One region of the Pseudomonas sp. 3A(2025) genome, then DNA from elsewhere that is predicted to be linked to it. Evidence: predicted binding sites of a transcription regulator. Region 1 holds the regulator's gene; each other region holds the start of a gene.

Evidence for each region. Region 1 encodes FliA, which starts transcription of late flagellar genes. Its sites were predicted from a motif close to CTAAAGTTTNNNNNNNNNNNGCCGNTAA; they were not measured.
Region 2: a site for FliA is predicted at 2,804-2,831, ahead of motA (flagellar motor stator protein MotA). Genes of this name have one in related genera too.
Region 3: a site for FliA is predicted at 3,205-3,232, ahead of flgM (flagellar biosynthesis anti-sigma factor FlgM). Genes of this name have one in related genera too.
Region 4: a site for FliA is predicted at 1,446-1,473, ahead of ACYP2A_RS29530 (flagellar protein MotY). Genes of this name have one in related genera too.

What each region holds. Positions count from the first base shown of each region.
Region 1 is NZ_BAAILM010000030.1:50,197-57,565, forward strand. It holds gene ACYP2A_RS11075 (protein phosphatase CheZ) at 1-437, opposite strand, end outside; gene ACYP2A_RS11080 (chemotaxis response regulator CheY) at 457-831, opposite strand; gene fliA (RNA polymerase sigma factor FliA) at 1,049-1,789, opposite strand; gene fleN (flagellar synthesis regulator FleN) at 1,786-2,622, opposite strand; gene flhF (flagellar biosynthesis protein FlhF) at 2,738-4,069, opposite strand; gene flhA (flagellar biosynthesis protein FlhA) at 4,081-6,204, opposite strand; gene flhB (flagellar biosynthesis protein FlhB) at 6,404-7,369, opposite strand, start outside.
Region 2 is NZ_BAAILM010000039.1:129,210-136,578, forward strand. It holds gene rsgA (small ribosomal subunit biogenesis GTPase RsgA) at 1-868, shown strand, start outside; gene motB (flagellar motor protein MotB) at 876-1,880, opposite strand; gene motA (flagellar motor stator protein MotA) at 1,884-2,735, opposite strand; gene ACYP2A_RS16235 (HDOD domain-containing protein) at 2,952-4,481, shown strand; gene ACYP2A_RS16240 (rhodanese-like domain-containing protein) at 4,579-5,394, shown strand; gene asd (archaetidylserine decarboxylase) at 5,464-6,327, shown strand; gene ACYP2A_RS16250 (molecular chaperone) at 6,565-7,369, shown strand, end outside.
Region 3 is NZ_BAAILM010000088.1:67,278-74,646, forward strand. It holds gene ACYP2A_RS23150 (glutamine synthetase family protein) at 1-27, shown strand, start outside; gene ACYP2A_RS23155 (MFS transporter) at 111-1,475, shown strand; gene ACYP2A_RS23160 (flagellar brake protein) at 1,516-2,262, opposite strand; gene ACYP2A_RS23165 (flagella synthesis protein FlgN) at 2,345-2,812, opposite strand; gene flgM (flagellar biosynthesis anti-sigma factor FlgM) at 2,858-3,166, opposite strand; gene flgA (flagellar basal body P-ring formation chaperone FlgA) at 3,338-4,096, opposite strand; gene ACYP2A_RS23180 (chemotaxis protein CheV) at 4,176-5,108, shown strand; gene cheR (protein-glutamate O-methyltransferase CheR) at 5,153-5,980, shown strand; gene flgB (flagellar basal body rod protein FlgB) at 6,206-6,619, shown strand; gene flgC (flagellar basal body rod protein FlgC) at 6,623-7,066, shown strand; gene ACYP2A_RS23200 (flagellar hook assembly protein FlgD) at 7,081-7,369, shown strand, end outside.
Region 4 is NZ_BAAILM010000113.1:636,705-644,073, forward strand. It holds partial or broken gene ACYP2A_RS29525 (argininosuccinate synthase) at 1-302, opposite strand, end outside; gene ACYP2A_RS29530 (flagellar protein MotY) at 411-1,388, opposite strand; gene pyrC (dihydroorotase) at 1,538-2,584, shown strand; gene rnt (ribonuclease T) at 2,581-3,255, shown strand; gene ACYP2A_RS29545 (bacterioferritin-associated ferredoxin) at 3,424-3,642, shown strand; gene bfr (bacterioferritin) at 3,843-4,313, shown strand; gene grxD (Grx4 family monothiol glutaredoxin) at 4,432-4,758, opposite strand; gene ACYP2A_RS29560 (hypothetical protein) at 4,845-5,150, opposite strand; gene argF (ornithine carbamoyltransferase) at 5,597-6,514, shown strand; gene ACYP2A_RS29570 (ABC transporter ATP-binding protein) at 6,511-7,369, shown strand, end outside.

The DNA.
Region 1 (7,369 bases):
CGCTTGGCCAGCTCGCGAAACTCTGCGGCACCGATCTCGCGGCGCATCAGACGCCCCCAATCGGCACTCAAGGTCTTGGCATCGTCGCTGAGGCTGTTCATCAACGGCGTGCTTTGCTCCACCAGGTCCATGGTGCGGTTGGCCGCACCTTCGGTCAGGCGCACAACATACGACAAGCGCTCGGTGGCGTCCGTGATCTGCGACACCTCTTCGGCTTGCGGCATATGCGGATCGATCTGGAAGTTGACGATCGCACTGTGCAATTCGCGCGTCAGCTTGCCCACTTCCTGATACAGGCCGCGGTCGCGGGTCTGGTTGAGCTCATGGATCAATTGCACTGCATCGCCGAACTTGCCTTTTTCAAGGCTGGCGACGAGCTCATGCGCATGTCTCTTCAGGGTCGACTCGAAGTCACCCAGTGAATCGTTGTTGTCCATAGCGCCCTCGCGGCATGCATCAGCTATTGACGCGCTCGAAGATCTTTTCGATCTTTTCTTGCAGTACCTGGGCGGTGAAAGGCTTTACCACATAGCCATTAACACCGGCCTGGGCTGCCTCGATGATCTGCTCGCGCTTGGCCTCGGCGGTCACCATCAATACCGGGATGTTCTTCAGACGTTCGTCCTGGCGCACCTGACGCAACAGGTCGATGCCGGACATGCCGGGCATGTTCCAGTCGGTGACCAGAAAATCGAAACCGCCGCTTTGCAGCATCGGCAGCGCGGTCAGGCCATCATCGGCTTCCGAGGTGTTGGTGAACCCCAGATCACGCAACAGGTTTTTTATGATCCGCCGCATCGTTGAGAAATCATCAACGATGAGGATTTTCATGTTCTTGTCCAATTCGACCTCCAAGCAGTCCTGAACGAGCCCGGCTCCCGGACCCGCTGTTCACTCAATACTGGCACAGCACATTACTGACCGTTTGCAGCCTTCACATACCGGGCACATGGACACGGCCAAAGCGCCTGAAACAGCTCCCCCAAGGGTTTGCTGACAGGCTCCTGCCTTGTCTGGGTACTCGACACATGACGCCTTGCACAGCCGGTCAGCGCGCGCGCCACTCCCCCAAACGCCCTCGCAAACGCGCGGCGCACTGGCTGTGTAACTGGCTAACCCGTGATTCGCTGACCCCCAGGACCTCACCGATCTCCTTGAGGTTCAGCTCTTCGTCATAATACAGCGCCAACACCAGACGCTCACGCTCCGGCAGATTGGCGATGGCATCGGCCAGCGCGGCCTGGAAGCGCTCGTCTTCAAGGTCCCGCGACGGCTCCAGCGAAGCGCTGGCGCCATCCTCGTGCAACCCGTCATGCTCGCCGTCCTGCAAAAGGTCGTCGAAGCTGAACAGGCGGCTGCCCAAGGTGTCGTTCAAGATAGCGTAATAATCATCCAGACTTAACTGGAGTTCGGCAGCAATCTCATGATCTTTAGCGTCGCGGCCGGTTTTTGCTTCGATGCTGCGGATCGCGTCACTGACCATACGGGTATTTCGGTGCACCGAACGCGGCGCCCAGTCACCTTTGCGCACCTCGTCGAGCATCGCGCCGCGAATGCGAATACCGGCATAAGTCTCGAAACTGGCGCCTTTGCTCGAATCGTATTTGGTCGACACTTCCAGCAGGCCGATCATACCGGCCTGGATCAGATCTTCCACCTGCACACTGGCGGGCAACCGTGCCAGCAGGTGATAGGCAATACGCTTGACCAACGGCGCATAGCGCTCGATCAGTTCGTACTGCGAATTCCTGGAAGCCTTGCTGTACATCTGATAACCGCTGGCTGTCATTGAACAGGTCCCGCTGCGCTGGTCTGGTGAACAAGCCGTTCGACGAAGAACTCAAGGTGCCCGCGCGGGTTGGCCGGCAGAGGCCAGGTATCGACCTTCTGGGCAATGGCCTTGAACGCCAGAGCGCACTTGGAACGCGGGAATGCTTCGTAGACGGCGCGCTGTTTCTGCACGGCCTTGCGTACGCACTCATCATAGGGAACGGCGCCGACGTACTGCAGAGCCACATCAAGGAAACGGTCGGTAACCTTGGTCAGTTTGGCAAACAGGTTGCGTCCTTCCTGGGGGCTTTGGGCCATATTGGCCAAAACCCGAAAGCGGTTCATGCCGTAATCGCGATTGAGCAGTTTGATCAGGGCATAGGCATCGGTGATCGAGGTCGGTTCGTCGCACACCACCAGCAGCACTTCCTGCGCTGCGCGCACGAAACTGACCACCGATTCGCCAATGCCGGCCGCGGTGTCGATGACCAGTACATCGAGGTTGTCGCCAATCTCGCTGAACGCCTGGATCAGGCCGGCATGCTGGGCAGGCGCCAGATGCACCATGCTCTGGGTACCGGAGGCGGCCGGCACGATGCGCACACCGCCAGGACCCTGCAACAGCACATCGCGCAGCTCGCAGCGGCCTTCGATGACATCGGCCAGGGTGTGCTTGGGAGTCAGGCCCAGCAGGACATCGACATTGGCCAGGCCAAGGTCGGCATCGAGCAGCATGACGCGTCGCCCAAGCTCGGCCAGCGCCAGTGAGAGATTCACTGACACGTTGGTCTTGCCGACGCCACCTTTGCCGCCGGTCACGGCGATAACCTGTACGGGATGCATGCTGCCCATGTTATTTCATTACCTTGTCATGCGTAGACCGAAACCACATTACGGACTGCACGTTCGCGGACGAACAATGCCTGGCAGACCAGAGATGCAGGGACTTTCCAATCGTTTCCATCAATTACCCCACCTGCTTGCCAGGGGTGTGATACAGGTCGGCGAACATATCGGCCATGGCCTCTTCGCTCGGCTCATCCTGCATCTGCACACTGACTGCCCGGCTCACCAACTGGTGACGACGCGGCAAATGCAGATCATCAGGAATACGTGGCCCATCGGTCAGATAGGCCACGGGCAATTCGTGACTGATTGCAAGACTCAGCACTTCGCCAAGGCTTGCGGTTTCATCCAGCTTGGTCAGGATGCAGCCGGCCAGGCCACAGCGCTTGTAGCTGTGATAGGCCGCCGTCAGCACCTGCTTCTGGCTGGTAGTGCCCAGCACCAGGTAGTTACGTGAACGAATCCCGCGCCCGGCCAGGCTTTCCAGTTGCAGGCGCAGCGCCGGGTCGCTGGCTTGCAGGCCGGCGGTGTCGATCAGCACGACGCGCTTGCGAATCAACGGTTCCAGTGCCTGGGCCAGCGACTGGCCCGGGTCGACGTGGGTGACCGGTACATTGAGAATCCGCCCCAGGGTCTTGAGCTGTTCCTGGGCGCCAATGCGAAAACTGTCCATGCTCACCAGTGCGATGTTCTGCGCGCCGTACTTGAGCACATAACGCGCCGCCAGCTTGGCCAGGGTGGTGGTCTTGCCCATGCCGGCAGGGCCGACCATGGCAATGACACCGCCCTCTTCCAGCGGCTCGATTTCCGGCACGCTGATCATCCGCGCCAGGTACGCCAGCAGCATGCGCCAGGCCTGCTTGGGGTCTTCGATGTCCGGGATCATGCCCAGCAGGTCGCGCGACAGCGGACCCGACAGGCCGATACGCTGCAAGCGGCGCCACAGGTTGGCCTGCTGCGGGCGACTGCCCTGCATCTGGTTCCAGGCCAGCGAGCCGAGCTGCACTTCGAGCAGCTCGCGCAGGCCGTTGAGTTCCGAGCACATCGATTCGAACACCCGCTGGCCGATTGCGGCTTCGCTGGCGGTCGACAATGGCGGTGGCGCAGCGGGCCGTGGCGGCTCTTCAAGCGTCGGTTCGATGTGCGTGTCGGCGGCGCTGAGCGGCAGGCCGGAGAACAGCTGAAGGTTGTTGTTCGCATCGGTGTCGGTGCGATTTTCAAGTTCGGCCTGGGCCGAGACGATACGCGACTGGGTCTTGCGCAGCTCGTCTTCAAGCTCCATGTTCGGCACGCGCGGCGCCAGGGCGGACAACTTGTAGTCCAGGGCAGCAGTCAGCTCGACGCCACCGGCAATGCGCCGGTTACCGATGATGGCCGCCTCGGCGCCCAGCTCATCGCGAACCAGTTTCATGGCTTGACGCATATCGGCGGCGAAAAATCGCTTAACTTGCATGACTCACTACCTCAGCCGTTGGGCCCGACAGTCGCTACGATGGTGACTTGCTTGTTGTCAGGAATTTCCTGGTAAGCCAGAACATGCATGTTCGGTACAGCCAACCGTCCAAACCTCGACAACATGGCCCGGATGGGGCCTGCTACCAGCAGAATCACTGCCGACCCTTGCATTTCCTGACGCTGGGCGGCTTCGATCAACGAACGCTGGAGCTTCTCGGCCATGCTCGGTTCAAGAAGAACGCCTTCTTCCTGACCCTGACCGGCCTTCTGCAGACTATTGAGCAAGATTTGTTCCAACCTTGGCTCAAGTGTGATGACAGGCAGCTCGGACTCAATTCCTACAATGCTTTGAACGATGGCGCGGCTCAACGCGACACGCACTGCCGCGACCAAAGCGGCGGTATCTTGACTCCTTGACGCATTGTTAGCGATGGCCTCGGCAATCGTACGGATATCACGCACCGGTACATGCTCGGTGAGCAAGGCTTGCAGCACATTGAGCAAACCCGACAACGACAGCACACCCGGCACCAGCTCTTCAGCCAGTTTTGGTGAGCTTTTGGCCAGCAATTGCATCAACTGCTGGACTTCTTCGTGGCCGATCAGCTCATGCGAGTGCTTATAGAGGATCTGGTTGAGGTGGGTCGCCACGACCGTACTGGCATCGACCACGGTGTAGCCCAGCGACTGCGCCTGGCTGCGCTGACTGATTTCGATCCATACCGCTTCCAGACCAAAGGCCGGATCGCGGGCGCTGATACCGTTGAGCGTGCCATAGACCTGACCCGGGTTGATCGCAAGCTCGCGGTCCGGGTAAATCTCGGCCTCGGCCAGAATCACCCCCATCAGCGTCAAACGATAGGCGCTGGGCGCCAGATCGAGGTTGTCGCGAATGTGCACGGTGGGCATCAGAAAGCCCAGTTCCTGAGACAGCTTCTTGCGCACGCCCTTGATCCGCGCCAGCAATTGCCCGCCCTGGTTACGGTCGACCAGCGGAATCAGGCGATAGCCGACTTCCAGGCCAATGATGTCGACCGGCGTGACATCGTCCCAGCCCAGCTCTTTGGAGTCCTGCACGCGACCCGGCGGCGGCAGCAGGTCTTGCTGACGCTGCACCTCGGCCAATGCCACGATTTTGTTCTGCTGGTCGCGACGCCACAGCCAGTAGGCGCCGCCGGATGCGATAAGGCCCAGACCGATAAAGGCAAAGTGCGGCATACCGGGCACCAGGCCCATGACGATCATGATCGCGCCCGAAACACCCAGTGCCTTGTAGGACGTGAACATCTGGCGATTGATCATTTTGCCCATTTCTTCCGAACCGGAAGCACGGGTCACCATGATTGCAGCGGCGGTGGACAACAGCAGTGATGGCAATTGCGCCACCAAACCGTCACCGATGGCCAGCAGGGTATAAACCCGCCCGGCCTCGGCGAAGGGCATACCGTGTTGCAGCATGCCGACCAGCATGCCGCCGATGAGGTTGATGAACAGAATCAACAGGCCGGCGATGGCGTCACCGCGCACGAATTTGCTGGCACCGTCCATCGAACCATAGAACTCGGCCTCGGCGGCGACTTCGGCACGACGGACTTTGGCCTGGTTCTGATCGATCAGGCCGGCGTTGAGGTCGGCGTCGATGGCCATCTGTTTACCGGGCATCGCATCGAGGGTAAACCGCGCGCTGACCTCGGAGATCCGCCCGGCACCCTTGGTGATCACCACGAAGTTGATGATCATCAGAATCGCGAATACCACGATACCGACGACATAGTTGCCGCCGATGACCACTTCACCGAAGGCCTGGATCACCTTGCCCGCTGCGTCGTGACCGTCCTGGCCGTGGAGCATGACCACACGGGTCGAGGCCACGTTCAGTGCCAGGCGCAACAGCGTGGCCACCAGCAGGATGGTCGGGAACACCGAGAAATCCAGCGGCCGCAACGCATACACGCAAACCAGCAGGACCACGATCGACAAGGCGATGTTGAAGGTGAAGAACACATCCAGCAAAAACGGCGGGATGGGCAACATCATCATGGCCAGCAACGCCAACAGCAGCACCGGCACCGCCAGTTGACTGTGATTGCGGCCCAGATTGCGTGCGCCACTGACTAACTGAGATCGATCCACTGATGCCCCACCGCATAGACCAAAACTTTGACGCCATAAGCGTCCTGAATCGACCTACTGCAAAAAGCTGTCCAACTCAGCAAAAACAGCCTGTAGGAGCGAGCTTGCTCGCGATTGGGCGCAAAGCGGCCATAGAGATGAGACGCCACAAATTCACGACTGCTAACGCAGCCGATCGCGACCAAGGTCGCTCCTACGCCTATTCGTCGCGCTGGAGATCCGGGGGGATGCTGATGTCGCCCAGCGGCGTCGGGCGTTTGCCGCGGCCGGCGTGGAACTGGCGGATCTGATAAACGTACGCCAGCACCTGGGCGACGGCCATGTACAGGCCTGCGGGGATTTCTTCTTCGAGTTCGGTGCTGTAGTAGATAGAGCGTGCCAGTGCCGGGGATTCGAGAATCATGACCTCGTGGTGGGCACCGATCTCGCGGATCTTCAGGGCGATCAGGTCCAGCCCCTTGGCCAGCAATTTCGGCGCGCCGCCGTTTTCGGGGTCGTACTTGAGCGCCACGGCAAAGTGCGTCGGGTTGGTGATGATCACGTCGGCTTCGGGAATCGCGGCCATCATGCGCCGGTTGGCCATGTCGTGCTGCAACTGGCGTATGCGCTGCTTGACCTGCGGGTTACCCTCGCTGTTCTTGTGCTCGTCGCGCACCTCCTGCTTGGTCATCAGCAACTTCTTGTGCGACTGGTACAACTGAACCGGCACATCGACGGCAGCGATCAGGATCAGCCCGCAGACAATCCACAGCGTGCTCCAGCCCACCAGTTGCAGGCTATGGATGATCGCCATTTCCAGCGGTTCATGAGAAATGGCGATCAGGTCGTTGCGATCTTTCTTGATGACCACCAGCGCCACGGCAAGAATCACCAGAAACTTGGCAAGCGCCTTGAGCAACTCGACCACCGAGTTGACCGAGAACATGCGCTTGACCCCGGACAACGGATTCATGCGGCTGAACTTGGGCATCAGCGACTTGGTGGCAAACAACCAGCCGCCCAGCATGATGGGGCCGACAAGGGCGGCCACCAGCATGGCGATCATGAACGGCAACACCACGATCATGGCGGTCTGGCCGGTCTTGAGCAGCATGCGCCCCATCCACATCGGGTCCATGAGCATTTCGCGGCTGATCGTGAAGTTCTCACGCATCGCCTCGGCGAG
Region 2 (7,369 bases), on a different contig from region 1:
CCAGGTCGAGGTCGAAGCCCAGGAAGGCGAGCAGAAGGGTCAGACCTACCGCTGCCACTTGCGCGCCAACCTGCCAGCGCTGGTCACCGGCGACCAGGTGGTATGGCGGGCCGGCAACCAGGGTATCGGCGTCATCGTGGCGCAACTGCCACGCAGCACCGAGCTGTGCCGGCCGGATTCGCGCGGCCAGCTCAAGCCGGTAGCAGCCAACGTCGACCTGATCGTGATCGTCTTTGCGCCAATGCCCGAGCCGCACGCCAACCTGATCGACCGTTATCTGGTGGCTGCCGAACATGCCGGCATCCACCCGCTGCTGCTGCTCAACAAGGCCGACCTGATCAACGAGCAGAACGCCGTTGCCCTCAATGAAATGTTGTCGGTGTATCGCGGCCTGGGCTATCCGGTGCTGGAAGTCTCCGCCCATCAAGGCGACGGCATGCAGCAACTCGAAGAGCGCCTGAACGGACAAGTCAGTGTGTTTGTCGGCCAATCCGGGGTGGGCAAATCGTCGCTGGTCAACAGCCTGCTGCCGGACGTCGGCACCCGTGTCGGGCCGCTGTCGGAGTTTTCCGGGCAAGGTACCCACACCACGACCACCGCACGGCTGTTCCATTTCCCCAATGGCGGCGAGCTGATCGACTCACCGGGCATCCGCGAATTCGGCCTGGTGCACGTGAGTCGTCATGACGTGGAAGCCGGCTTTATCGAGTTCAACAACCTGATCGGCACTTGCCGCTTCCGCGACTGCAAGCACGACCGCGAACCTGGCTGCGCGCTGCTCAAGGGACTTGAAGAGGGCCGTATTTCAGCCCAGCGCATGCACAGCTACCGCTCGATCCTGGCCAGCTTGCCGCAGGATGAATACTGATCGGCGCTTACTGACCCGGCGCCCGTACGTTGCCTTGCTCGAACAGGTTCAGCCGCTGGCGAACCTCGTGCGGTAGAGCACCGGCCTGCGGGTCGACCGCCCCCCGGGTCGATGCGCCCGGCGGTGCTGGCGTTGCCGGGGTGCTGGCAGGCGCAGTACCGGTGCCCTGATCACCATCGATAAGCCGCTGGGCCTTTTTGGTCAGTACCACGATGTCGATGCGCCGGTTGATCGGGTTCAGCGGCTTGTCACGATCGTACAGCGCCGACGAGGCATACCCCACCACCCGCGCCACTTGCGACTCGGGGTAGCTGCCCGCCACCAGCGCACGGCGTGCGGCGTTGGCACGACTGGCCGAGAGTTCCCAGTTGCCGAACTCACCGCTACCGGCAAACGGCTTGGCATCGGTGTGGCCGCTGACACTGATCTTGTTCGGCACATCCTTGATGGTGTCGGCCAGGGCCAGCAGAATATCTTCGAAATAAGGCTTGAGCCGCGCACTGCCGGAGTCGAACATCGGCCGGTTGTCGGCATCGACAATCTGGATACGCAAGCCGTCCTGAGTGATTTCGAGCAGAATCTGGTCCTTGAATTTCTGCAGTTGCGGGCTTTCTTCGACCTTGTTCTGCAGCTCTTGCAGCAGCATTTCAAGACGTTCTTTCTCGACCTGATCAGCCTTGGCCTCGGCATCGTCCGCTTCGATCGGCACAGTGTCCGGGCTTGGCGTGCTCTTGATCTCAGGGTTCAGCGAGCGGTCCGGCGCCATTTCCGGCGAACCGCCCAAGTCGATCACATACGGCGAGCCGCTGTCGCTAAAGCCCACCGGGTCCTTGAAGTAGCCGGCAATCGCGACCAACTCTTCAGGGGTGGCGGCCGACATCAGCCACAGCACCAGAAAGAACGCCATCATTGCCGTTGCAAAGTCGGCGAAGGCGATTTTCCAGGCGCCGCCGTGGTGTCCACCGCCGAAGCGTTTGACCCGTTTGACGATTATCGGCTGATTATTTTCCATGGCTTAGCGACCACGTACGGCTTGTTCCAGCTCGGTGAAGCTGGGGCGGTGTGCCGGGTACAGAACCTTGCGGCCGAACTCGACGGCCAGTGAAGGCGGCATGCCGGAAGCGGAAGCGACCAGCGATGCCTTGATGCATTCGTAGACGTTCATCTCTTCCTTGGCATCGTGTGCCAAAGAGGTGGCCAGCGGGCCGAAGAAGCCGTATGCCGCCAGAATACCGAAGAAGGTACCGACCAGTGCCGCACCCACGTGCTGACCGATCGCGGCCTTGTCGCCGGAGCCCAGCGAGGCCATGGTCACCACGATCCCCAGTACCGCTGCCACGATACCGAAGCCGGGCATGCCGTCGGCGATACCGGTCACGGCATGGGAGGGATGCTCAAGCTCCTCTTTCATGCTCAGCAGTTCCATGTCGAACAGGCCTTCGAGCTCGTGCGGCGCCATGTTGCCGGACGACATGATGCGCAGGTAATCGCAGATGTACGCGGTCATGCGCTCATCCTTGAGTACGCCGGGGTACTTGGCGAAGATCGGGCTGGACGCCGGCTCTTCGATGTCGCCTTCGATGGCCATCATGCCTTCACGACGGCTTTTATTGAGAATTTCGTAGATCAGCCCCAGCACTTCGAGGTAGTAGGCATGGGTAAAGCGCGTACTGAACATCTTCAGCGACTTTTTGAACACATGCATGGTCATATGACCCGGGTTGGCCTGCAAGAAGGCACCCAGTGCCGCGCCCCCGATAATCAGGACCTCGAATGGCTGGAACAACGCCATGATCTGACCGTGGGACAGCACGTATCCGCTGAGAACGCTCGCGAAAACGACAATAATGCCGATGATTTTAGCCATAGGTAAAAAATACTTGTTCAGTCGGATTCAGGGATATGTGCGGTGCAACGATGAAACTGCTGTTCTACTTATCGGCCTCACTGAGCCAGACTGTAGTCTGATCGCGTGAAAAACCTGTTTCGTCATTGACTCAGGGTGTAACAATACATGACATCGCAAGGTCTGAATAAGCGTAACCCATCACTGACAGACTATTAGCCGCACAGGCCGCCCCGTATGCCGACAACGCCACACTTCCCACGCCCACGAACGCTCGATGCCTGGGTCAAGCAACTGGATGGCCTTGCGCTGCCGATCCCGCAGCACAACCACGCACATGTGCGCTCTGCGCTGACCGACAGCCGCCGCTCGTTGCGCGAGATCGCCGACATGATGCACGAGAGCCCGGCACTGGTGCTCAGCGTCCTGCGCGAAGCCAACCAGCACACCCATGGCCTGGCCGAACAGGCCGAGAGCCTGGAGGTGGCGCTCAATCGTCTGGGGCTGGCGCGCACCGAAGTGCTGCTCAATCGTCTGCCGGCAAAACCGGCCGATGAGATCCCCAAGGCCTATCGACAACTGATCCTCATCAGCCAGCACGCCACCCAGCAGGCCAGCGGCCTGTTTGCCAGCCGCCTGGCGCGCCTGTGGCAGGACATTCATCTGGGCAGCCTGTTGTTTCTCGCGCCGCTGTGGCCGATGGCGCTGGCGCACCCCAAGCTGCTCGAAGAGTGGGAACTGCGGGTGATCCACAAGGGTGAGTCGAGCCGTAGCGTCGAACAGGAACTGTTCGGCATCAAGCTGCTCGACCTGTGCCTGGCACTGGCCGACACCTGGCGTTTGCCGCTGTGGGTTACCCGTGGCTATACCGTGCTGATCAAGGAGCGTCGCGAATGGGTCAAGGCCCTGCGCATCGCTCGCGAGAACGAAGAACCGTTGCAGCAGCAACGCAACATGGACGCCAACCCGATCCTGCAACGCTGGTTCAACCAGCCGGCCAACACCGTGCTGATGGGCAACGGCCTGGCACTGGCCGCCCAGCAGGCCTGGAACAGCCCGCACTGCCTGCGCTGGGAGTTGCTCAGCAGCCTGTATCTGCAGCAGCCACTGGCCGATGTCCAGCAACAGGTGCACCAGAATGCCGCCAGCAGTGCACGCCAGCATGCGAGCAAGGATTTGTGGCACCCGGCCGAGTCTCTGCTGTGGCCATGGGATTTCAGGCGTATCGCCAATAACCACGAGCCAACGCCGCCGCCTTCGGCCGACGCATTGCAACGCTGGCGCAAGCTGTGTGCAGAACTTCTGGTCGAGCCCAGCCCGTTCAATAACGCCATGCACCTGACCACTCTGGCCCGCGATGCGCTGGTGGCCTGCGGCATGCAGCGGGTCATGCTGTTGATGCCCGACAAGACCGCCAGCCTGCTGCGCGTGCACCAGTTGGCCGGGATGAGCAACGACAACGCCACCTTGCAGTTCCCGCTCAAGGACAGCAAGGTGCTGGCCCGCCTGCTCGGCCAGCCGACGCAATTGCGCCTAACCCCTGCCAACCATGCACAGTTTGCCGCGCTGTTGCCGCCGGTGTTCAAGGCCTTGTTCAAAGGCCAGCACCTGCTGATTCGCTCGCTGAGTTGCAACGGCAAGGTGCTGATGCTGGCCATCGCAGACCAGGGCGGCAGCCCGCTGTCGGAGATTTCCGTGCAGGCCTTTGCCAAAACCGCGCAATGCATCGAGCGGGCATTGGTCAATTTCGTTCAGGTCAAGTCCTGACGCGGACAGGGTTATCGACTTAAGGACTCCCTACAGACACTTTTCAGCGCTGCCTTGGGCTACAATTTGCGCCTTTGCTCATCAAGGGAGGCTGGAAATGTCCGTGTTCAACGACTTGCCGCTGGTCATCGAGCCCAGCGACCTGCAGGCACGCCTGACGGCGCCGGAACTGATTCTCGTCGACCTGACCAATCAGGCGCGCTATGACGCCGGACATATCCCCGGTGCCCGCTTCGTCGAGCCCAAGCGCACCCAGCTGGGTCAACCGCCAGCCCCCGGGCTGGCCCCGAGCCAGACCGACCTGGAGCGCCTGTTCGGCGAACTGGGCCATCGCAGCGATGCGGTCTACGTAGTCTACGACGATGAAGGCGGCGGCTGGTCCGGACGTTTTATCTGGTTGCTCGACGTCATCGGCCACAGCCGCTACCACTACCTCAATGGCGGTGTTCTGGCGTGGGCCGAAGACGGCCTGGCCTTGTCCACCGACACCCCGGCGGCGGGCACGACGCCGGTGAGCCTGGAACTGCACGAGCAACCCACCGCCACCCGTGAATACCTGCAAAGCCGCCTGGGCGCCGATGACCTGGCGATCTGGGATGCCCGCGCACCGGAGGAGTTTTCCGGGGCAAAGGTGCTGTCGGCAAAAGGCGGGCACATTCCTGGCGCGGTCAATTTCGAATGGACCGACGGCATGGACAAGGCACGCCAGCTGCGCATCCGCCAGGACCTGCGCCAGGCGCTGGAAGAGCTGGGCATTACCCCGGACAAGGAAGTGATCACCCACTGCCAGAGCCATCGCCGCTCCGGCTTCACCTATCTGGCCGCCAAGGCGCTGGGCTACCCGCGGGTCAAGGCTTACGCCGGCTCCTGGAGCGAATGGGGCAATCACCCCGACACCCCGGTCGAACAATAAACCGGCAGCCTGCGCCCGTTGCGCGCAGGCTTCCATCACAGGCTTCCATCAAGAGGTTAGGAACGATTAATGAAAGAGCGTCTGTTTATTCTGAGCCAGTACCTGCTGCCCCATCATTTGTTGTCGCGCCTGGCCGGCTGCATCGCCGAGTGCCGGGTGACCTGGTTCAAGAACGCCTTTACCGCGTGGTTCGCTCGCCGCTATCAGATCGACATGTCCTTGGCGCAGGTCGAAGACATTCACGGTTATGAGCACTTCAACGCCTTCTTCACCCGCGCCCTGAAGCCTGACGCTCGCCCACTGGACACCACGCCCGACGCGATTCTCAGCCCTGCCGACGGCGCCATCAGCCAGTTGGGCCCGATCGAACAGGGCCGTCTGTTCCAGGCCAAGGGCCATAGCTTCAGCGCGCTTGAACTGCTGGGCGGCGACCCGGCCCTGTCGGCGCCGTTCATGGGCGGCGAATTCGCCACCGTGTACCTGTCGCCCAAGGACTACCACCGCGTGCACATGCCGCTGGCCGGCACCCTGCGTGAAATGGTCTATGTGCCGGGGCGCATCTTTTCGGTCAACCAGACCACGGCCGAAAACGTGCCAGAACTGTTTGCCCGCAACGAGCGCGTGGTCTGCATTTTCGATACCGAACGTGGCCCGATGGCCATGGTACTGGTCGGCGCAATGATCGTCGCTTCGGTCGAAACCGTCTGGGCCGGGCTGGTCACGCCACCCAAGCGCACGCTGAAAACCGTACGCTATGACGAAGCCGCACGTGCACCGATCCATCTGGAAAAAGGCGCCGAGATGGGCCGTTTCAAACTGGGCTCTACCGTCATCGTCCTGTTCGGCCCCGAGCAAGTGAAATGGGCTGAAAACCTGACGGCCGGATCAGCGGTCAACATGGGTCAGGCACTCGCGCACGCAACGAAGGTATGATCCGGAGGGTCGATCAGGACGGTATGTTTTTATAGCGGGTTCTGATCGGCCCCTGCGATGGCTAAAAGCCAGATTAAGCTGCGATGTTAGTCTGATGCTGTTACAGTCGGCCCATCGGTGTTGTAGGACACTCTGCATTTAATCGGTACTCGCACACCGCCTGGATCAAGGCCGTGCGCGACTACCCGCCTTGAATGCCACCGTTCGGGCCAGTAATACCAGGAGTCTGCCTGTCACATGAGCAACTTGAGCTTTCCTTTGTTGTTGCGTGTTCCAGCACCGACACAGTCGAGCCTGACCTTCTGTGAAGCCAGCCCGCGCGACCTGAAGCGCTGGATCTCGACCCTTCCCAAGGCGAACCTGGGCGAAATGGCCCGGCAATTGTATCAAGGTCTTACAGAGCTCAACCTGCTGGTCACCCCCAGCGCAAACCGCCTGCAGTTGCTGGAGTTGCTGCGCCCAGAAGTGTATTTCGTCTGCAAGCACCTGGAACGCCACTTTCTCAATCAGTCCATCGTTCTGGACGAGCGCCCGCGCAAGGTCGCCAACCTGTGCCAGGCCCTGCAAAACCATCTGGCAACCGGTTATAAACTGATCATCCACCGCATCGCGCCGAAGTACACCCGCGAACGCGCCACCCTGTTCACCACAGCACTGCAACGCGCCTTGCACTGCCTGAACGGGCCCTTGGTGCGCGCAAGCCAGCTGTACTGCCCGGTACAGGACGGCCTGTGGCTTGAACTGCACCAGATGTATCAGATCGCTCGCCAGTATCAGTTGCACAATGCTCAGGTGCCAGAACCCCAGGCGCTGCATGTACGCAGCCTGAGCATCGAGCAGACCTACGTCATCGCCCTGATGATGGGCAACGCACGCTGTAACCAGATGCGCCAGCTCAATATCGGCAAACTGGCCGAGGCGCTGGAGGCCTGGAGCAGCCAAGTGCAACTGCAGGATGCTCATAAAGAGGGCAGTCTGTTTGCCGTGGACCCCACGGCCGACAAACCACCGCGCTATCGCAGTCTGTTTGGCGAAGAGCTGA
Region 3 (7,369 bases), on a different contig from region 1:
CGACGGGTGCTGGGTAGCCAGATCTGATTGTGAATCCTGCCATTGCCGGCAGGACCCTGATGTTCGACCACGCCCGTGCGGGCGACTCTTTATAGACAGTCGGGAATACCATGCGCCAAATCTGGAAGTCTTTTCGAGCGCTTTACTTCGCCTCATTGATGATGCTGATCGGCTCCGGTCTGCTGAGCACTTATCTGGCCTTGCGCCTGGCTGCCGATCAGGTCGACAGCCTGTGGGTCGGTTCGTTGATGGCCGCCAACTACTTTGGTCTGGTGCTGGGTGGCAAGATCGGCCACCGCCTGATTGGTCGCGTGGGGCATATCCGTGCCTACGCCACCTGCGCCGGTATCGTCGGCGCGGCGGTGCTGGGCCATGGCATGACCGACTGGCTGCCGGCCTGGCTGGGCCTGCGGATGATCGTGGGCCTGGGCATGATGTGTCAGTACATGGTCATCGAAAGCTGGCTCAACGAGCAGGCCAGTGCCAAGCAGCGCGGCATGGTCTTCAGCGGCTACATGATTGCCTCGTACCTGGGGCTGGTGCTTGGCCAGTTGATTCTGGTCGTGCATCCGCAGTTGGGGCCAGAGCTGTTGATGCTGGTCGCCATGTGCTTTGCGCTGTGTCTGGTGCCGGTGGCCATGACCCGCAGCATTCACCCGGCGCCGATGCGTCCGGCGCCGCTGGAACCGCTGTTTTTCATGAAGAGGGTGCCGCAGTCGTTGACCACGGTACTGGGCGCCGGTTTAAGCCTGGGCGCTTTCTACGGCCTGGCGCCGGTGTATGCGGCCAGTCACGGGTTGTCTACCGAGCAGGTCGGCCTGTTCATGGGCTGCTGCATCATGGCCGGTTTTGTTGTGCAGTGGCCGTTGGGCCTGCTGTCGGACCGTTACGACCGTTCGCAATTGATCCGCGTATTTGCAGGTTTGCTGGCGCTGGCCAGCTTGCCGCTGGTGGTGCTGAACGGGGTGCCGGTAGAGGTGTTGTTTGTCATCGGCTTTATTGCCGCCCTGATGCAGTTCAGCCTTTATCCGCTGGCAGTGGCCTTTGCCAACGACCATGTCGAGGCCGATCATCGGGTATCACTGACGGCCATGTTGCTGATGACCTATGGCATTGGCGCCAGTATCGGGCCATTGCTGGCCGGGGTATTCATGCAGGCGTTTGGCGGCAACATGCTGTACGCCTTCATCTGCGTCACGGCAGGAGTACTGGTGTTGCTGATCCGTCCTAAGGCGGTCACGCGGCTGCACGAGGTCGAGAACGCACCGCTGCAACACGTTGCCATGCCCGACAGTATGGCCAGCTCACCGCTGGTAGTGGCGCTCGATCCGCGGGTCGACGAGCAGATGGTTCAGGATCAGATGCAGACCACGGTTGAGCCGGCGCCAGAAGCTGCGCCGGTGACCGAGCCTGAAAAGGCTGAAGACAAGGACAAGGATGAAATGCTGGATAAACCGTATGGCGGGTGCCCGTAGGGCGGGCAGGGCGCGCCGTGTCATGCACGGCGCGTTTCGATCAGAAGTCGTCGTCTTTGTCGAAGCGACGGGCTTCGCGCTGCAACTGGTAGACGAAGCGTTCGACCTGGCGCTGTACCAGGCCGCTGACGTTATGGAAGCGTACGCCAGCAAAGGTAGTGTTGAAGCGCTCTTCGAAATGCAGGTAGCGCAACTCGACCGCTGATGTCAGGGCGCCGAACGGCAGTCTGGCGACGAAGCGGTCATAGACCTGGCCCAGTTGCACGCGCTCGGAAATATCGCCGTCGAAGCGCAGTTTGCAACCGGTGGCCGAGATGTCCAGCAGTTTGCCGGTGATCGGGAACTTGAGCTTGTCGCCGTCCAGATCGACATCGACCAGTTGCGACAGCTTGAGGGCGGCGCGGAAGGCATTGCGACGCTGGTGATAGACCACCTCGGTGGGCATCGGGCCGCGATAGAGGCGCTGGCCAGGGTTGTCGATGATGTTCATGGCTGCGTTGGATTCCCAGGCGATACGCACGCCATCGTGGAACCCTTCGACGCGGAACGCCTCGCCGCTGCTCAGGAAGCGTTCGCCATCGCGCGGGATCATTTCGTCCAGTTCGATAAGGTTGCTTTCGCGGTCGACTTTAACCAGATAGCTTTGAAAGCGCTGGGAACGCTCATGGAAAGTGATGATCAGGGGATCGTGGTTTTCCATGAGTAACCGCAGGTTGGCGGCAATTTCCAAAGGCGTATCGAGAACCTTCGGGGGTTGCGGAGCATCATCCGCGGCTAAGCCATTCACTTTTAAGTCTCTCCAGGCAAAATGCTACGGCAACGCAGTGATAGACATTCTGCCATCATGTGAAGCGGCTTGAAACAGCAAGTTAAGCCTGGCTGAGAGGGCGCGGCTTGGCTCTGCCTGCCGTCGAGCCTCGGCTGTCGTAGAGCGAGGGTGTCTCGCCGCCGTTCAGAATGCGCAATTGATGAGCGGTTGTCATCTGCTGCAATTGAATCAGTTTGCCGTTTTGCTCGTTGAGCGCCTGGCATTCGGCAATGAGGGTCGCCAGTTCGTCGCCGGCTTCAAGCAGCTGTGGACCTACCGATGACTGCTCGGCCAGCGTTGCCAGACCCTGGCGATTGGTCGGCAGTCCGAGACTGGCAAGCACCTGGCTACGTCTGCGGCCATGTTGCTCAAGCTGAATCACCAGCGCTTGTTTCTGCGCCAGAATCCGCTCCATCTCGCTCATGTCCCTGCCGTGCAGCACAACCGACTCGTTATGCAGCAACTCGAGCAGTTGGCGGGTCGGGGTCATGTCGTCGGTGATCATCTGCAGCAAAGTAGTGTCTTGCATCGCATGCTCTGGTTTTTCAAGCGTCCAGAAAATCCCGCGCGATACTTAGCGCGCGGCTTCGAAGCCGAGCAGCTTACTGGCTACACGGTTGCTGTCGACCACATAACTGCCGTCTGCGATCGCCTGCTTGAGCTCGGCAACCCGCGCGCTGTTGACGGTCGGCAGATCAGCCAGCTTGTCGGTGATCTTCTGCAACTGTTGAGCCTCACTGCTCAGGTGTACGGATTCACCGGCATTCTTGATGTCGGCGGTAGCAGGCAAGCTGTCGGTCTTGCTGGCTTCCTTGGCGCCGCCGGTGCGCGAAGTGCTACCAACGGACTGTGAGTTACTAAGTCGACTGAAATCGATGGGCATGATTGAAAAACCTCTGGGTGTTTTGGACGCTTGCCTTGTTTTCGGCCACCCAATGAAAAACTTTAGGCGCAATGTGTCAAAGCCTGGGCGACAGGCATTGCGCGCCCGGATATGCGCTGCAGTCTAGGAAAAACCAGCGGCGCGCACCAGCTTCAATCGATGAAAATGCCGTTACATGGCGACTTCCACTTGCCCCGGGCCTGTCACGTTGGCCTTGATCACCCGCTTGGAGTTGAGATTTCGTACACGTATCTGTTCGTTGAGACCGCCGTCGGACAGTGCCTCGCCCGGCATCCGCACCGCAAGGCTGGGGCTGCGTGCGACGATCACCACGTGATCGCCTTTACGGACCATCGCCGGTTGTTCCATGAAGGTTGGCGACAGTACCTGATCGACGACCGCTGGTCGGACAAGTTTCTGCCCGATAGCCAGGTCCGTTGATGGCAAAAAGCCCATGCCCAGGGTGCCGATATCCCGCTCGCGCACGGCAATATCGTCTTCGGTGATGACGGTGTCGCGCTTGAGCGGCCGTGTGGCAATCACCACGTTGCGAAACAGTTGTACCTGCGCCGGCACATAGACGGTCCAGGGGTTTGAGCCTTCGCAGCGCACCTTTACCGTGACCCTGCCCACCGGGCGCGGGCTTTCCAGCGTGGCTGTCAAATCCTTGTCGCAAAATGCCATGCGCATCCGTGGGTCAAGTTGCCGGACCTGGATCTGGTGACGACCTTCGATCTGGCTGCTCGCCAAATACTCTTGTACGGTGTACTCAAGAAACCCCTCGGTGACGCCGATAAGCTGTTCAGGCAGTGTGAAATTCTCGGCGCGACCGGGAGTTGCAGTGCAAAAAAGGCACAGCATGACGATTGCGCCCAGCCAGTGGCGGGTTTCTAATGCGGCGTGTCGAAAAATTGTCGTCTTGTCATTCATGACGTATAAAAAGCAAGGCTCGTGCCGCTTGCCGTATCCGGTATGTGGCGGTCGATGGTTGAGGTAAGGGGGGCAGGGCATGGCAGGTGTAATGGATTCGGTGAACCAGCGCACGCAGCTGGTTGGTCAGAATCGCCTGGAGCTGTTGCTGTTTCGCCTGCAAGGCAAGCAGCTCTACGGGATTAACGTATTCAAGGTCAAAGAAGTACTGCAATGCCCGAAACTCACCATCATGCCCAAATCGAGCAGGATCGTGCGTGGTGTGGCCAATATTCGTGGTGGCACCATTCCGATTCTGGATCTGGCGATGGCCACCGGTTCTACCGGGATGATTGCGCTGGAAAACACCTTCGTCATCATCACTGAGTACAACACCAAGGTTCAGGGTTTTCTGGTGCATTCGGTCGAACGCATCGTCAACATGAACTGGGAGGAGATCCATCCACCACCCAAGGGTACCGGTCGCGATCACTACCTGACGGCAGTGACGCGGGTCGACAACCAGTTGGTGGAAATTATCGACGTCGAGAAGATTCTGGCGGAGGTGGCGCCGATTGCCGAAGCGGTGTCGGTCGGTGTGGTCGATGAAGAAACGCATCACAAGGCCGTTTCGCTGCGGGTATTGACCGTTGATGACTCTTCGGTGGCGCGCAAGCAGGTCAGTCGTTGCCTGGAAACGGTCGGTGTCGAAGTGGTCGCTCTGAATGATGGTCGTCAGGCGCTGGATTACCTGCTGGCGATGATCGCCGAAGGCAAAAAGCCCGAGGAAGAATTCCTCATGATGATCTCCGACATTGAAATGCCGGAGATGGATGGCTATACCTTGACAGCAGCCATACGCAATGACCCGCGGATGAACAAGCTGCACATTACCTTGCACACCTCGTTGTCGGGGGTGTTCAACCAGGCGATGGTCAAGAAGGTCGGTGCCGATGATTTTCTCGCAAAATTCCGGCCTGACGATCTGGCGGCGCGCGTCGTTGCCCGGATCAAGGCAGCAGACCATACCTAGGGTGGTAAGCCCTGGTCGTTCACATGATTTGAGAGGCGGTACCTTTGTCTACGGGTAATTTGGATTTTGAACAGTTCCGGGTCTTTCTGGAAAAAGCCTGTGGCATCCTGCTGGGTGAAAACAAGCAGTATCTGGTGTCCAGCCGCCTCAACAAGCTGATGGAACAGCAGGGCATCAAGAGCCTGGGCGAGTTGGTGTCGCGTATTCAATCCCAGCCGCGCAGTGGTTTGCGCGAGCAGGTGGTCGATGCGATGACGACCAACGAAACCTTGTGGTTTCGCGATACCTACCCCTTTGAGGTGCTGAAAAACAAGGTGCTGCCCGAGCAGATCAAGGCCAGCCCAGGACAGCGTCTGCGCATCTGGTCGGCGGCCTGTTCGTCCGGCCAGGAGCCGTATTCGCTGTCGATGTCGATCGATGAGTTCGAGCGCAGCAATCCGGGGCAGCTCAAGACCGGCGTGCAAATCGTTGCGACCGACCTGTCGAGCCTGATGCTCAATAATTGCAAGACCGGCGAGTACGACAGCCTGGCCATCGGTCGCGGCTTGTCGCCGGAACGCTTGCAGCGCTATTTCGACACCAAGGCGCCCGGTCGCTGGGCGGTCAAGGCGCCGATCAAGAGCCGTGTCGAGTTCCGCTCGTTCAATCTGCTCGACAGCTATGCCAGCCTTGGCAAGTTCGACATCGTGTTTTGTCGCAACGTGCTGATCTACTTCTCCGCCGAGGTGAAGAAAGACATCCTGCTGCGCATTCACAGCGTGCTCAAGCCGGGCGGCTACCTGTTTCTGGGAGCCTCCGAAGCGCTCAACGGTTTGCCGGACCATTACCAGATGGTCCAGTGCAGCCCGGGCATCATCTACAAGGCCAAGTAAGCCTTCGAGCCGTTGCGTGACCTTCACGCAGCGGCCGCCTCTGGCAAAAAAACGACACTCCTCTTGCCGCCCCTGATCCTTCAGCGGAAATCCCTTGCCGCTTTTCTGGCATCCCTGCCGCACTCATTCGGCAAACCCCCTGCAAACACTGGCTTCACAAACATGGCATGCCGATTGCTTTGTCTGTGATACGTACATCAGGTCAACCGGTAAAGGTTTCCCGACATGAGCATCAACTTCGATAAAGCACTGGGTATCCATGAAAAAGCCCTGAACTTCCGGGCCCAGCGGGCTGAGGTGTTGGCCAATAACATCTCCAACGCCGACACCCCGGGCTACAAGGCGCGCGACCTGGATTTCTCTGCGGTGCTGGCCGCCGAGACCGAAAAGGTCAACAGCAAGGGCCAGTTCGCCATGAACACCACCAATGGTCGTCATATCGAAGCTCAGGCTGCCGGCAGCGACACCGAAGGTGTGTTGCTGTACCGCACCCCGTCGGCCCCTTCGCTGGACCAGAACACCGTCGATTCGCAAGTGGAGCAGGCCAGCTACGCCCAGAACTCCATGTCGTTCCAGGCCAGCTTCACGCTGCTCAATAGCAAGTTCAAAGGGCTGGTATCGGCCCTGCGCGGAGAGTGATTCATGTCGCTATCGAATGTCTTCAACATTGCCGGCAGCGCCATGAGTGCCCAGACCACGCGTCTGAACACCACTGCCAGTAACATTGCCAACGCTGAAACCGTGTCGTCGAGCATGGACCAGACCTACCGCGCCCGTCACCCGGTGTTCGCCACCGTGCTTGAAGGCCAGCAGTCGATCGGTGGTGGTTCGTTGTTTCAGGACCAGGGCCAGGCCGGGCAGGGCGTACAGGTCTCGGGCATCATCGAGGACACCTCCAACCTCGAAGCCCGTTATGAGCCCAATCATCCTTCTGCCGATGGCAACGGGTACGTCTACTACCCCAACGTCAATGTTGTGGAAGAAATGGCTGACATGATTTCTGCCAGTCGGTCGTTCCAGACCAACGTCGAAATCATGAACACCGCCAAAACCATGATGCAGAAGGTGCTGACCCTGGGTCAGTAATGAGGGCGTGAACCATGGCTGTTGAGAACGATGTATCGGCGAGTTTTATCAACTCGCTGCAAAACCCGACCAAAACCAAGACCGACGACGGTACCAGTGCGCTGGGCAAGGACGCGTTCCTGCAACTGCTCGTAACCCAGATGAAGAACCAGAACCCTCTGGACCCGCAGGACAACACCCAGTTCGTTGCCCAGCTGGCGCAGTTCAGTAGCCTGGAAAGCATGCAGAACCTGACCAGTACGGTCGACTCGATCGCCACCATCTACAAGTCGTCGCAGGCCTTGCAGGCCTCTTCGCTGGTCG
Region 4 (7,369 bases), on a different contig from region 1:
TTGGCGATCAGCGGACGTGCGATGGAAGTACCCAGCAGGTACTCGCCTTCGTAGACGGTGTTGGCGCGGAACATCGGGAAGACGAAATCGCGCACGAACTCTTCGCGCAGATCGTCGATGTAGATTTCTTTGACGCCCATGGCCTGCGCCTTGGCGCGTGCAGGCTCCACCTCTTCACCTTGCCCCAGGTCAGCGGTGAACGTCACCACCTCGCAGTTATAGGTATCTTGCAGCCACTTCAGGATCACCGAAGTATCGAGGCCACCCGAATACGCCAGAACGACCTTGTTTACGTCCGCCATGCCATCACTCCACCGGGTTGTACGGAAAACCGTCGAGTCTACCGTTCAAACCGGCAGATTTACAGTGGCGCGACAGCGAGTGATCACCAGGCGACAGGCCTCGTCTGCTCAGGAGGCCTTGCCTGGCGTACTTGTGACAGGCGCTGCGGGTGCCGGCAGACTCGCTGCCGGAGCGACCGGTGGTGCCTCTGTCGGTGCCCCGGGCATAGAGGCCGGCGCTGCGTGCTCTGGGGGCGCAACGCGGTCCAGTTGCACATTCACGCGACGGTTGCGCGCACGGTTGGCATTGTTGGTGTTGGCGGCCAGCGGGTAGCGTTCGCCATGAAAGCGCAGCGTGATCTGCTCTTCGGGCACACCATTGGCCTTGAGATAGTCCATGACCGCCAGGGCCCGGCGCCGCGACAGATCGCGGTTGGTCAGGCGATTGCCGCTGTTGTCGGAATGGCCGTCCAGCTCGATATGGTTAACCGTCGGGTCGGCCTTGATATACGCAAGCATGTTGTCCAGCCGCGCCCTGGCCTTGGCATCGAGTTCAATGCCGCCGCCCGGAAAGCCCACCTCGGCCTGCTTGATCTGATCGAAGTTCATCGGCAGCAGTTTGGCCGTACAGGCCTGATACTCGCCAAAAGCTTCACGAAACCTGGCCGGCAACAGACGTACTTCCATTGTGCCGCCACCATCGCGGGCAAAATGACGAATCACCGGACTGCGGCCTTCGAGCAAACCGGAAATCAGACGGCCGGCTTGCGCCTGGGTGGTATTGAATGGAATTTCACCGTTGCTGACCCGCACCGACCCCAGATTGATGTCGCCGCGCCCTGGCTGCCACGGCGCAGCGGCCGCCAGCAGCGTCGCCGAGCCGTTGCCCAGCGTGTTATAGGAAGCCTTCAGACGGAAAGTCGCCTGCTCGCCGGCGCGGCGCACGAACTCTCCGGCACCCAGGTCGGTGATCGGCTGGCTCAGACGGCACTCGAACTGATCGCCGTCGACCTTCCACTCGATGCTTTCCAGGCGCGTCTGGAAATTGACCGCTGCGGCCGGAAGGCTGACGACAAGGCTGAGCAAGGCTAGATATCGCTGGCGCACGGGAGGCTCCACCTGAAAAATTGGCGGCAAAACAGAAAATGCCGACCTGATTGCTTGCTATCGGTAACTTCCTACAAAACTTGATAGCGAGTGCCTGAGACTGTCTTTTCCGGTAGCATTCCGCGAGTTCGAACCGCCTGGAATCCCCAATGTCCGACCGCCTGACCCTATTGCGTCCCGACGACTGGCACATCCATCTCCGTGACGGAGCTGTGTTGCCTCATACCGTCGCCGACGCTGCGCGCACCTTTGGCCGCGCAATCATCATGCCCAACCTGGTGCCTCCGGTACGCAACGCGCAACAGGCCGATGCCTACCGCCAGCGCATCCTTGCGGCGCGACCTGCCGGCAGCCGCTTCGAACCCTTGATGGTGCTGTACCTCACCGACCAGACCACCGCCGAAGACGTACGTATCGCCAAGGCCAGTGGCTTTGTGCATGCTGCCAAGCTGTACCCGGCCGGTGCGACCACCAACTCCGACTCCGGCGTCACCAGCCTCGACAAGATCTACCCGGCGCTTGAAGCCATGGCCGAAGTTGGCCTGCTGCTGTTGGTGCACGGCGAGGTCACGCGTGGCGAAGTCGACGTATTCGACCGCGAAAAGATCTTCATCGACGAGCATCTGCGCCGCGTCGTCGAGCGCTTCCCGACCCTGAAAGTGGTGTTCGAACACATCACCACAGGCGACGCCGTACAGTTCGTCAACGAGGCATCCGCCAACGTGGCGGCGACCATTACCGCGCATCACTTGCTGTACAACCGCAATCACATGCTGGTGGGTGGTATTCGTCCGCACTTCTATTGCCTGCCAATCCTCAAGCGCAACACGCATCAGGTGGCATTGCTTGATGCCGCCACCGGTGGCAGCAACAAGTTCTTCCTGGGCACCGATTCGGCGCCGCATGCCCAGCATGCCAAGGAAGCGGCGTGTGGCTGTGCCGGCTGCTACACCGCCTATGCCGCCATCGAGCTGTATGCCGAGGCGTTCGAGCAGCGCAATGCGCTGGACAAACTCGAAGGCTTTGCCAGCCTGCATGGTCCGGCTTTTTACGGTTTGCCTGCCAACCAGGACACCATCACTTTGATTCGCGACGAATGGACAGCGCCTGCCAGCCTGCCGTTTGGCGAACTGAACGTTATACCGCTACGCGCCGGTGAAAAACTGCGCTGGCGTGTTCTGGAGGAAAACGCGTGAGTGACGATCATCTCGACGACGATCTCGACATCCACCACGGTGGCGGCGGTTCGCGCCACCCGATGGCCGCGCGCTTTCGCGGCTATCTGCCCGTTGTGATCGATGTTGAAACCGGCGGTTTCAATTCGGCCACCGATGCCCTGCTCGAAATCGCAGCCGTGACCATCGGCATGGATGAAAAAGGCTTCGTGTACCCCGACCATACCTACTTCTTCCGTGTGGAGCCTTTCGAAGGCGCCAACATCGAAGCGGCAGCGCTGGAGTTCACCGGGATCAAGCTCGATCATCCGCTGCGCATGGCTGTCAGCGAAGAAACCGCGCTGACCGACATCTTCCGTGGCGTGCGCAAGGCGATCAAGGCCAATGGCTGCAAGCGTGCTGTGCTGGTCGGCCACAACGCCAGCTTCGACCTGGGCTTTCTGAACGCCGCCGTGGCGCGCCTGGACATGAAGCGCAACCCGTTTCATCCGTTCTCCAGCTTCGACACCGCAACGCTGGCCGGCCTGGCTTATGGTCAGACCGTGCTTGCGAAGGCCTGTAACGCTGCTGGCATGGACTTCGACGGTCGCGAGGCCCACTCGGCCCGCTACGACACTGAAAAGACCGCAGAGCTGTTCTGCGGCATCGTCAACCGCTGGAAAGACATGGGCGGCTGGCGCGATTACGACTAAGCCCGCTTGCGCACCTGCACCGCGCAGGTGCGCTTTGGGTGACACGGTTATTGCAACACCGCACCACTCATCGGGCTGGCTGAATCCGCTTCAAAACAATTTTGACAAGCATTCTCATTATCATTAGTCTCGTCGGCAACTAGCAATGCACAGCGACGGTTCAAGCTTATGTATGTTTGTCTCTGCCAAGGTGTTACTGACGGTCAGATCCGGGATGCGATTCTCGAAGGCTGCTGCAGTTACCGCGACGTTCGCCAGACACTCGGTGTAGCCACTCAGTGCGGCAAATGCGCCTGCCTTGCCAAACAGGTCGTGCGTGAAACCTTGACCGAACTGCAAACCAGCCAGGCGTCGCTGGCTTATCCTGCAGAATTTTCTGCCGCATAAAAGACCCTGTTTTATCGAACCGGACCCAGTGTCCGGTTTTTTTATGCCTGCAATTCAATTACTTAGCGTCAAGATGCAGAACTCAAACATTCTTATTCAGATTTAAATTCACTTATTATTCAATAACTTAGGTTTGACAGCCGTTTAGTGCCGGCTCAAACTCGCTGCCTATAGACATTAGCCTGCGGCAGGAACACAACATGAAAGGCGACATTACAGTCATCCAGCACCTCAACAAGATCCTCGGCAACGAGCTGGTCGCCATCAATCAGTACTTCCTGCATGCACGTATGTACGACGACTGGGGCCTGACCAAAATCGGTGCCCACGAGTACCGTGAATCCATTCAGGCGATGAAAGACGCCGACAAAGTCATCAAGCGCATTCTGTTTCTCGAAGGCCTGCCCAACCTTCAGGACCTGGGCAAGATCCTGATCGGCGAGCACACCAAAGAAATGCTTGAGTGCGACCTGCGCATCGAGCACAAAGGCCTGGCCGATCTGAAAGCCGCCATTGCACACTTTGAAACCGTTGGCGATTTCGGTAGCCGCGAACTGCTCGAAGATATCCTGGAATCTCAGGAAGAGCATATCGACTGGCTGGAGACTCAACTGGGTCTGATCGTCAAAGTCAGCATCGAGAACTACCTGCAGTCGCAGATGGACAGCTGATACCGCTAGCGGTTATCGGTTGCACAATGCAGAAAGCCCCGCTCTGTTGTCAGAGGCGGGGCTTTCTTTTGTCTGCTTGCCTGTGCCGGCCGGGTTCAGACCCGGCGGGTCACTTGCATCAGGCCTTGGCTTGCTCTACAGCCTGCTTGACCAGGGTCTGCAACTCACCGTTTGCGTGCATTTCAACGATGATGTCGCTGCCGCCGACCAGTTCGCCGCCTACCCACAGTTGCGGGAAAGTCGGCCAGTTGGCGTACTTGGGCAGGTTGGCGCGAATTTCCGGGTTCTGCAGAATGTCGACGTAGGCGAATTTCTCACCGCAGGCCATCAATGCCTGAGAAGCCTTGGCAGAAAAACCGCACTGTGGCGCGTTCGGAGCGCCTTTCATGTAAAGCAGGATTGTGTTGTTGGCAATCTGCTCTTTGATCGTTTCGATGATATCCATGAAGCACCTCGGCTGAACTTTCCGACTCAGATGTCGGCACGGTGGCGCATTGTAACGGAAAGCCGAGCCTGACGCTCACACCGTCTTCAACCGATATCGGATGCCGAACCGATTGGCGTGACCTTGCGCTGCATCTGGATCTCGGTCACGGTTTCGATCTGTTCCTGGGCCACCGGCACGCCGGTCAGTTCGCCGATCAGACGCCAGTGCTCATCGAGGCCTGCGCTGATGGTTGCCATGCGATCGATCATCCTGCGTCCCGAAGCCCGGGTGACTTCATCCTCACTGCGCAGCAACTCAAAAGACATGGAGGTCATCGAGGCCGTCAGATGCGTAAGGGTGCGGGCCGTCAGCCCCAGAAGCTCCGTTAATTGACGCTCTTTTGAGTTCATGCCGAAAAACCTCCTGTAGATCTGTAAGCTTTATAACTCAGGGTTGATACTAAAGATACAAACGACTTCGTCGCACGTGATGCGCATCGCATCAGCGACCTGGCAGGTGCAAACGGGCAGTGCCCGCCCCAGCCGCTTTGTTGCAAATATTGCAAAGCAATCGGGGGGCAGTGTACAAATGCTCTCTTGCCCAACTGAACAACGGACGGAATGTCTCCCCTACCCGGTCAATGCCCCGCTTGTGGCCATGATGGGTCACCAATCCAGCAAAATACTCCCAACCCCCTGTAAATCAACGGCGCCGTTGTGTTGCTGCGACAATTTTTTATACCATCGCGCCTTCCCTATTCGTCGTTCAATCGGCTTTCGCTGCAGGTCACGACCGTTTTCCCGATATATAACCGGTTATGAACACCTGCGGTCTGTTGCAAAAAAGGTAATCAATAATGAGCGCCAGGCACTTTCTCTCGATGATGGATTACACCCCGGACGAACTGCTGGGCTTGATCCGTCGTGGCGTAGAGCTCAAAGACCTGCGAAATCGCGACGTACTTTTCGAACCCTTGAAGAATCGTGTCCTGGGCATGATCTTCGAGAAATCTTCGACACGTACCCGTCTTTCCTTTGAAGCCGGCATGATCCAGTTGGGTGGTCAGGCCATTTTTCTGTCCCATCGCGACACTCAACTGGGACGCGGCGAACCCATTGCCGACAGCGCCAAGGTCATGTCACGCATGCTCGACGCCGTCATGATCCGTACCTACGCGCACAACAATCTGGTCGAGTTTGCCGCCAATTCGCGCGTACCGGTCATCAATGGCCTGTCGGACGACCTGCATCCTTGCCAGTTATTGGCCGACATGCAGACCTTCCTGGAGCACCGTGGCTCGATCAAGGGCAAGACCGTGGCCTGGATCGGTGACGGCAACAACATGTGCAACAGCTATATAGAAGCAGCGATTCAGTTCGACTTCCAGTTGCGGGTCGCCTGCCCCTCCGGCTACGAGCCCAACCCCGAGTTTCTGGCACTGGCCGGCGACCGGGTCACCGTGACCCGCGACCCCAAAGAGGCAGTGGCCGGCGCGCACCTGGTCAGCACCGACGTCTGGACCTCCATGGGCCAGGAGGACGAAACCGCACGGCGCCTGGCGCTGTTCGCGCCTTATCAGGTCAACCGCGCCCTGCTCGACCTCGCCGCCGAAGATGTGCTGTTCATGCATTGCCTGCCTGCCCACCGTGGCGAAGAAATCAGTGAAGACGTACTCGACGATCCGCGCGCTGTGGCGTGGGATCAGGCTGAAAACCGTTTGCATGCGCAGAAGGCTCTGCTGGAGTTTCTGATCGCACCAATCCGCCAGCCATGAGCCAGCCCTTGCTGCTGAACCTGCGCAATCTGGCATGCGGCTATCAGGACCAACGTGTGGTGCAGGACCTGAACCTGCACCTTAACGTGGGCGATATCGGTTGCCTGCTGGGCTCCTCGGGCTGCGGCAAGACCACCACGCTGCGCGCCATAGCAGGTTTCGAGCCGGTACACGCCGGCGAGATCAGCCTGGGTGGCGAGGTTATCTCCCGCCCAGGCTTTACCCTGGCCCCGGAAAAGCGCCGCATCGGCATGGTGTTTCAGGACTACGCGCTGTTTCCGCACCTGAGCGTTGCACAAAATATCGGCTTTGGTATTCGTCGCCATCCGCGTCTCGATCAGGTCATCGCTGAGTTGCTGGAACTGGTCAACCTCACAGGGCTGGGCAAACGCTACCCGCATGAGCTGTCCGGCGGCCAGCAACAGCGTGTCGCCCTGGCCCGTGCGCTGGCGCCCGAGCCGCAACTGCTGTTGCTCGACGAGCCGTTTTCCAACCTCGATGTCGAGCTGCGCAAACGCCTCAGCCATGAGGTGCGCAGCATTCTCAAGGCACGTGGCACCAGTGCGATTCTGGTCACCCACGATCAGGAAGAAGCCTTCGCCGTCAGCGACCACATTGGCGTATTCAAAGAGGGACGGCTGGAGCAGTGGGACACGCCCTACAACCTCTATCACGAACCGCTGACACCCTATGTCGCCAGCTTCGTCGGCCAGGGCTATTTCATTCGCGGCCAGTTGCTCGACCATGAATCGATCAACACCGAACTCGGCGTACTGCGCGGTAACCGTGCCTACCCTGGCGCACCCGGCAGCGCGGTGGATGTCTTGCTGCGACCGGACGACATCGTGCATGCCC